2 regions of the Paenisporosarcina sp. TG-14 genome follow, and region 2 is predicted to be linked to the other one. Evidence: riboswitches for the same ligand, from Rfam matches in the RefSeq annotation. Region 2 holds a riboswitch; the other holds the start of a gene.
What was found. Region 2 has a riboswitch for S-adenosylmethionine ahead of C406_RS0104930 (O-acetylhomoserine aminocarboxypropyltransferase/cysteine synthase family protein). Riboswitches for the same ligand answer to the same signal wherever they lie in the genome.
Positions count from the first base shown of each region.

Region 1: it holds a riboswitch for S-adenosylmethionine, as region 2 does, so the genes downstream of both, C406_RS0100475 (2,3-diketo-5-methylthiopentyl-1-phosphate enolase) here and C406_RS0104930 (O-acetylhomoserine aminocarboxypropyltransferase/cysteine synthase family protein) in region 2, are expected to answer to the same signal.

Region 1 covers NZ_AMGD01000002.1:27,191-31,408, forward strand. The annotation lists gene C406_RS0100465 (VLRF1 family aeRF1-type release factor) at 85-879, shown strand; gene C406_RS0100470 (DUF421 domain-containing protein) at 1,074-1,667, shown strand; SAM riboswitch class I at 2,253-2,356, shown strand; gene C406_RS0100475 (2,3-diketo-5-methylthiopentyl-1-phosphate enolase) at 2,460-3,683, shown strand; gene C406_RS0100480 (2-hydroxy-3-keto-5-methylthiopentenyl-1-phosphate phosphatase) at 3,680-4,218, shown strand, end outside.
Region 2 covers NZ_AMGD01000012.1:18,659-22,876, reverse strand. The annotation lists gene metX (homoserine O-acetyltransferase MetX) at 1-515, opposite strand, end outside; gene C406_RS0104930 (O-acetylhomoserine aminocarboxypropyltransferase/cysteine synthase family protein) at 571-1,884, opposite strand; SAM riboswitch class I at 2,005-2,121, opposite strand; gene C406_RS0104925 (LysM peptidoglycan-binding domain-containing protein) at 2,366-3,175, shown strand; gene C406_RS0104920 (homoserine dehydrogenase) at 3,324-4,218, opposite strand, start outside.

The DNA of each region.
Region 1 (4,218 bases), on a different contig from region 2:
ACTTGTATCTAGGAATTCGTAATAAACTTGGTGCTTAAAGGGCATCCTTGTAATGTAGAGGAATTTAAGGAGGTTACATGACTTATGGGATTGAAAGAAGAAATTCAGTATTTAAAAGAATATCACAGTGGTGAGAGAAGTGTATTGAGTGTATATTTGAACACTAATCCAGGTGACCCTGAACAGTTGAATGGTGCATGGAAAATTCATTTGAAAAACGGTTTGAAGGATTTAGACAAGTATTTAGCAGCTTCCAATAATGATACAGAATTGAAATCTTTTAAAAAACTCAAGAAAAAAGTAATGGATGAAATCGGAGATAATCGAAATGATTTACACAAAGGAGTCGTGATTTTTGCATCAGAGAACCCTCCACTGTGGTCAGTTTATTATGTGCAAGTACCTGTGAAATCAAGCTTTCATTGGGAAGACCATCCAGTGCTTGAAGAGATGGAATATATGTATAAAGCATATCCGGAAGCAGGAATTATCTTGCCAAGCTTTGGGGAAGTTCGCATATTCGATACCGCTATGGGATCCATCAAAGATGAATTGGTCTACATATTTGATGCGAATCTTGAAGAATGGGGAGAAGAGAAAAACATGGACCCTGATGGTCAACATGTAATTGGGAGCAGTAAAGTAGACTTCTTAGAATCACGCCTTAGAGAAAACTTGTACAGATTCTATAAGGAGATGGGTACAAATGTAGAGCAGCTGAAAAAAAGTCGTGGTTGGAGTGAAATACATGTAGCGGGTGAAGCAGAATTAGCAATTGCTTTCTCCGAAACATTGCGCGATAAACCAGCGAGCTGTATATATAAAAATTTAAATAATAGTCAACCGAATGAAGTAATTCATCAAATTTTCGAGAAATAAAATAGTACAAAACTCAACTGAATAGTACTAATTCTTAAACGTTAATTTAAAAGTAGCTCATGACAAAATTTGTGTAGTGTAAGTGTTATAACTTTCATTATTTAAAATGTATCTGTCATGGGCATTTACTTATAGTTCCACATAGAAGAACATTCCAACATATGTATTAATCGGAAATGGAAAGGAGTTCAAGTATGGATCTAAACTTGATTTGGCAAACAGTTCTTATTTTCGTAATTGGTACACTAATCCTAAGGGTAAGTGGTAGAAAATCAATATCTCAGATGACGATTCCTCAAACAGTAATAATGATTGGAATCGGTACATTGCTTATCCAGCCTGTCACAGGACGAGGACTCTGGACAACTTTTGGCGTAGCGGCCGTATTAGTATTAAGCCTAATAATTACGGAATACTTTCAAGTAAAATTTGATATAGCTGAAACAACACTTTCAGGCAAAGCTTTACCAGTAATTGAAAACGGTGTTTTAAACGAGAAGAACTTAAAGAAGCTCCGTTTACCGGTGGATAAGTTAGAAGCCAGACTTCGGCAATCTGGTATTACTTCAATTAATGATGTTCAAATTGCAACAATTGAGTCTAGTGGGCAATTAGGATACTTATTAAAAGAAGCTAAACAGCCTGCAACAAAAGAAGATATACGGAACCTGATTCAATTAATTCAATCCGGCAAATTAAATTTGAATAACCAAAGATATTCTCAAGAGAATATCTTTACCGAAACAATAAACAAGGAAACGACTGATGTACCAAGTCATTTACAATAAGTATTTAATAATGCAATGGTGAAGTTACCCTTTAAGATTATATAATTTTAATAAAGTATTAATCTATTATTAAATGGGTCTACTCTTAAAGGATATTCATATTTTATAATATTATGCGAGAATCGAACGGTATTTATAAAACTTAATAATAAAAATGCAAATGAAGTAATGCATCTGAGAGCGTTTCATTTTTCATAATGTTATAATTCTTACACATCCATTATAAGAAAAAAGGAGCTAAAGTCAATTCCTCTATTTAGTGTAAGTGTGATAAATTACTTTATTTCATATGAAGCTGTTTTTTCTTCAGTCAAAGGTTCATGCTTATATCTCTTCTTATTCTAAGTTTTATTTAAATAAAACTTATTTGACGTATAAAATGCTCATTTCTTATTTCTATTTCTTGGCAATTCTATATTTAGCGGAAAATTCTGTGAACTATTTCCAGGGAAATAAAAATATTGATAAATGATTGACAATCAATCTAATTGATGAAATAATCAAACAAATTCATTTTTAAGAAAAGCGTGGCATTTTACACAATAACGACTCCTACTTTTTCTTATCCTAAAATTAATATAATTATTCTTATTTAGAGCAGGTGGAGGGACAAGCCCTATGATACCCGGCAACCGATTCAATTTTGGACACGGTGCTAATTCTTACAGCTTATTGCTGAGAGATAAGAAGACGTTTATCCTGTTAACCTCTTCTTATTATGATGAGGTTTTTTTGTGTCAACTAAATTAAAACTGATGTTAATACATACATACAAAAGGAGAAGAGTTCAACATGAGCCAAATAACAGCATGCTATCAGCTTTATGGAAAGCCTGGTTCTTTTGAGAAAAAGGCAGAAGGAATTGCACTTGGTTTAACAATTGGATCTTGGACGGATTTACCGATGCTCGATCAACAACAACTAAAAAAACATAAAGGTATTGTCGTATCAATAAAAGAGTTTGTAGACGAATCTTACCCAATAACACCGGAAGAAATTAAAGCAGAAGTGAAAATTTCTTATCCTAGCGCAAATTTCACGTCAGATATACCAGCGATCTTGGCGACTGTTTTCGGAAAGCTGTCTCTAGACGGTAAAGTGAAATTACTAGACTTAGAATTTGGAAAGAAACTAGAAAGTAATTTTCCAGGTCCTAAGTTCGGGATTGAGGGAATTCGTACTATTCTTAATGTTCATGAACGACCACTGGTTATGAGTATTTTTAAAGGAGTAATTGGTAGGGACATAGATTATTTGGTAGCGCAATTACGAGAGCAAGCTTTAGGGGGAGTTGATCTTGTTAAGGATGATGAGATTTTATTTGAAAATCATCATACTCCATTTGAAAAGCGAATAACAAGAGGTAGAAAAGTATTACAACAAGTATATGAAGAAACTGGACATAAAACTTTGTATGCAATTAATTTAACAGGGAGAACATCTGAACTAAGAGGTAAGGCGAAGAGGGCGAGTGAGCTAGGGGCTGATGCCTTACTATTCAATGTTCATACGTATGGACTTGATGTCCTTCAAGAGTTAGCCGAAGACAAAGAAATTCAATTACCAATCATGGCTCATCCAGCATTTAGTGGAGCTTTCACTTCTTCTGCATTTTACGGGGTATCTAATCCACTACTCCTCGGGAAGTTAACACGCTATTTAGGTGCGGACTTGTCACTCTTCCCATCGCCATATGGTAGTGTAGCTCTAGAAAAAGATGTAGCCCTTGCAATTGCTGAAGAATTGACGAAAGAAACCACTTTTAAACGAACGTTTCCAGTTCCATCTGCAGGTATCCATCCGGGGCTAGTCCCGCTACTAGTTCAGGATTATGGAATTGACTGTGTGATTAATGCTGGCGGTGGTGTGCACGGACATCCGTCAGGTGCAGCTGGTGGTGGACGAGCATTCAGACAAGCAATTGATGCTGTTTTAGAAGGTGAAGAATTGTCGGAAGTAGTTAAAGAACAAGATGAATTAAGAGAAGCACTTAAATTATGGGGAAGTGACAAATGAAAAATCTAACTATTTTTTGTGATTTTGATGGGACTGTAACGACTCAGGACAACATTATTCATATTATGAAAAAGTTTAATCCCCCTGAATGGGAATCAACAAAAGATAATATTTTAGCACAAAATATTTCAATTGAAGAGGGAGTTAGAAAGATGTTTTCACTGCTGCCGTCTTCACTAAAGGATGAAGTAATTTCATACGTACTTGAAGAAGCGCAGATTCGTGAAGGTTTTGGAGAATTTGTTACCTATACAAAAAAACACAATATCCCCCTGTATATCGTTAGTGGAGGAATTGATTTTTTCGTCAAACCTCTTCTAGAGCCATATGGTCCATTTGAAGACATCTATTGCAACATAGCTGACTTTTCTGAAGATACTATTAAAATTATTTTCCCCTTTGGATGTGATGAAACTTGTGCTAGTCAAGGGTGCGGTTGTTGCAAACCGTCTATCATGCGAAATCTTCTTCCTAAAGATGCTACTAGCATAGTTATCGGAGATTCAATTACAGACCTAGAAGCGGCTAAGCTTGC
Region 2 (4,218 bases):
CTTAGTGATGGAGTAGCAGCCAACACAAATAGTTGATCCATGAAGTTGGGAAATAACACACCCCACTCTAGTACTTGCATTCCACCTAACGACCCACCAATAACTGCTCTAACTTTATTGATTCCGAGCTTTTTAAGTGCTTGATGCTGAGCTGTCACCATATCTCGGACGGATACGAAAGGAAAGGTTAAACGATAGTTTAATTCCTCATTTAGGGGTGAAGCAGGGCCAGTAGAACCACCACATCCACCTAATATATTAAACGTAATCACTTGATAATGATTAAGATCTACAGGTGCATCATATCCAATAAATCCATTCCACCACCCTGGCTCTTCACTTGTACCCACAGTGACATGATTTCCAGTCAATGCATGACAGATAAGAACCACTGGAAGATCCTTGTTTCCGACTCGTTCATAACGAAGCGAAACATTGTTGAGAACCTTTCCAGATTCAAGTGTGATTGGATCTAGGTGAACTGTATCTTCTCTCCGTTCGATCTCAATTTTCAATCCATTGTGACTCACGGGGAATCAACTTCTTTCATATAGGTATAGTTAAACAAAATTAAGAATGAACAGCTATTTCAGACGCCTGTTTAATTGCTTGATCTAAGTCCGCAATTAAATCTTTTACATTTTCAATGCCAACTGACAAACGAATTTGATCCTCTAAGACGCCACTCGCCACCAAACCTTCAGCAGATAATTGTGCATGAGTAGTTGATGCTGGGTGAATAATTAGAGATTTTGCATCTCCAACATTTGCAACATGAGACCATAAAACTGTGTGATCGATTACTTTCCGTCCAGCCTCTCTACCGCCTTTAATACCAAATACAATGATTGAACCGGCACCCTTAGGTAAATATTTTTTTGCTAATTCATGAGATGCATGACTTTTTAAGCCCGGATATGACACCCATTCCACAGCTGGATGTTGTTCTAAATACTCTGCAACAACTTGCGTATTTTCAACATGACGCTCCATTCTTAAATGCAATGTTTCAAGGCCTTGCAATAGTAAAAATGCACTTTGTGGACTTAAGCAAGCTCCAATATCACGCAATAAATGAACTCTGAACTTTGCAATATATGCCGCTTCTTCTAAATCTACAAATCGAAGTCCATTGTAGCTTGTATCCGGTGTTGTGAAATCTGGGAATCTTCCATTATCGTATTTGAATTTCCCTGCATCAACAACCACCCCACCAATCGTTGTTCCGTGTCCTCCGATCCATTTTGTTGCTGAATGGACCACGATATCTGCACCATGCTCGATCGGTTTATTTAAATAAGGTGTCGCAAATGTACTATCGACGATTAATGGAACACCTTCTTCATGCGCTACTTTTGCAACAGCTTCAACGTCTAACACATTTAAACTTGGGTTACCGATTATTTCAGCAAATACTGCTTTTGTTTTTGCTGTAATAGCTTTCCTAAAATTTTCAGGATCAGATGGATCTACTAATTTCACATTAATTCCATAGCGTGGAAGCGTTGATGAAAATAAGTTATACGTTCCTCCGTATAGATTTGTTGCAGCTACTATCTCATCACCTGCACTGGCTAGATTTAATATAGCAAGCGTGATGCCAGCCATCCCAGAAGAAACAGCAACCGCTCCAACTCCGCCTTCAAGCAATGCAATACGATCTTCAAATGCAGCAACTGTTGGATTACCAATACGTGAATAAATATTTCCTGCTTCCTCAAGTGAAAATAACTTCTGCGCATGATCAGTGCTGTCGAAAACGAAAGAAGTTGTTTGGTAAATCGGAATTGCTCGTGAACCAGTTGTTGGATCTGGGCTCGTTGCACCGTGTAGAAGTAATGTCTCAATACCATAGTTTTCAGTAGGGTTTGTTGAATTTGTCATCTTTAATCTCTCCTCTTTTTTTATGTTTTTAGTTTTCTAGTGACCACAGTGAAAAGTCAATAAGTTTAAAAAAGGAATTAAAAAACCCCTTCATAAGAAGAGGGGGTTCCTGAGATCCTCCTCTTATCTTTCAGATCAAAATCAATCTGTAGGAATTAGCACCTTGCCGAATTAGGATAAAATTCGTTGGTTGCCGGGCATCGCAGGGCCTATTCCCTCCGCCACTCTGGATAAGAGTATATTAAGTTGGTAATTCAAAGTCTCTTGTTAAGGATTATAAATAAGTTTGCAATAAGAAGTCAACCTTTTTCTGAAAATTCGGTTCTTTTATTTTTGAATTAAAAAAGGGTTGTTGATCATAATCGATCGCTATAGTTCGTCTATCCCAGCTGGTGCCGTTTATTGAAGGAAGTTTATAACAATATTATTGACATTAATTTGACACACTGCGAATACCTTGTATAAAAAGGAGTGTTAAAAAATGACTGCTATACAAACCACAAATTATTTATATACTGTTCAGCCAAGAGATACCTTATACAGTATTGCTTCCCGTTTAGGTAGTACAGTCCCTGCGATTGAGCAAGCCAATTCACTATACCCCCCATTTACAGATCCGGGTCTTATTTTCCCAGGTCAGCTTCTCATTGTACCGGGAGGTAGATACGGCTATCGTTATGAAGTTTATTATATTGTTTCTCCAGGTGATACACTGTTATCTATAAGTCAACAGTTTTCTGGCGAGTTCGATCTTTTATTAGGAATTAATAGTCAAATTGCCAATCCTAATCTAATTTATCTGAACCAACCGATACTCGTTCCTGCTTTTATTTATGAAATCCAATCTGGAGATTCATTATACAGAATTGCTAGTCAAACTGGCATTCGAATTGAAGATATAATAAAAGCCAATGATCGAAGAGCCAGTTTTTCTCCAGATGTCCTTTATCCAGGTTATCGTTTAATTTTGCCGCTGGCTTCTTCACGAAATATTTTAGGCAATCGTCCATTACCGGGAGATAATATTCAATCAGGTAGCTTAATCGAAGGTGTAGCAAGGGTTTTTGAAGCAAATGTGTTGTACTCAATCGTTGACGATGCTGGCAACGTGATTTCACCAGAAAATTTCATTACAGCTAGTGCAGCAGGACCTGAATACGGTTATTTCTCTACGAATGTAGAATTTGATCGTGAACCTACAACCTCCACAGGTGACTTAAGAGTCTATACTAGAAGTGCCAATGATGGAAGTGTTCAGGATTTAGTAAGAGTCAAGATTGGTTTCACTTGAAATACCTATACTTTTATAGAACTTCATGAAACTAATTAAGTGATATGAGTCGTCAGATAATTTATTGATAGAGTATTTTTGTTACAGTTATCCTCTACTAAGCTTACTTCAATTCCTGTCATTGTAGAGTTGAGGATAACGTGCAAAATTAATCGATTTGAAGCTGTAACACTTCTTTTTCATGCTCACTTTTCAGCTTATAAGAGCCCAATATTGGATAAGAAATCAACGCATCATTTTGCTCGCAAAGCTTAAATAATTGGGACTTGGTGGCTTTAATAGAATAAACTCCCTCAGAAAGCTGATCATAATAGGCAATAACACTTAAAGAGAAATGGTTCCTGAGGTTACTTACTATCCAATAAGATATATCTTGATCCTTCGCTTCCTTTTTAATGATTGACTTCTTTTTCAGACTGTTTCCTAGTGTTGATTGTCTTTGAAAAACTTGAACAAGGTCTTCAATCATTGCACTTGCAGTTGGAAACATTCCAGCACCAGGACCCTGTAAAGTAATCCCACCGACAAGATCGGTTTTTACATGGACTGCATTCTCAACACCTTCCACATGGTAGAATGGATGTGACTTTGACACAAGTGTAGGAATGACCGAAGCGAAAAGACGATCCTCTTTTCTTTCAATTGAAGCAATATGCTTAAAATGTAATCCAAGCTTTTCAGCCATCTCAATTTGTTCACTTGTTATGTCAGTAATTCCATTTATTTTGACAGATTTTTGTTCAGGCTGTTCACCAAATGCAATTTCACTTAACACCATAAGCTTAAAATACGCATCAAACCCATCAATATCATTGCTTGGGTTAGCTTCCGCATATCCATTTAGCTGAGCTAGCTTTAATGCTTCAAGGAAAGACTGTTTCTGTTCGCGCATTTCAGTCAAAATAAAATTCGATGTTCCATTCAAAATCCCTTGGATCTCATAGACATTATTAACCTTCAACAATTGCTGCAATGTCTGTATAATAGGCACACCACCCGCAACGGTTGCCTCAAAACCAACCGATACTTTTTGCTTTGCAGCC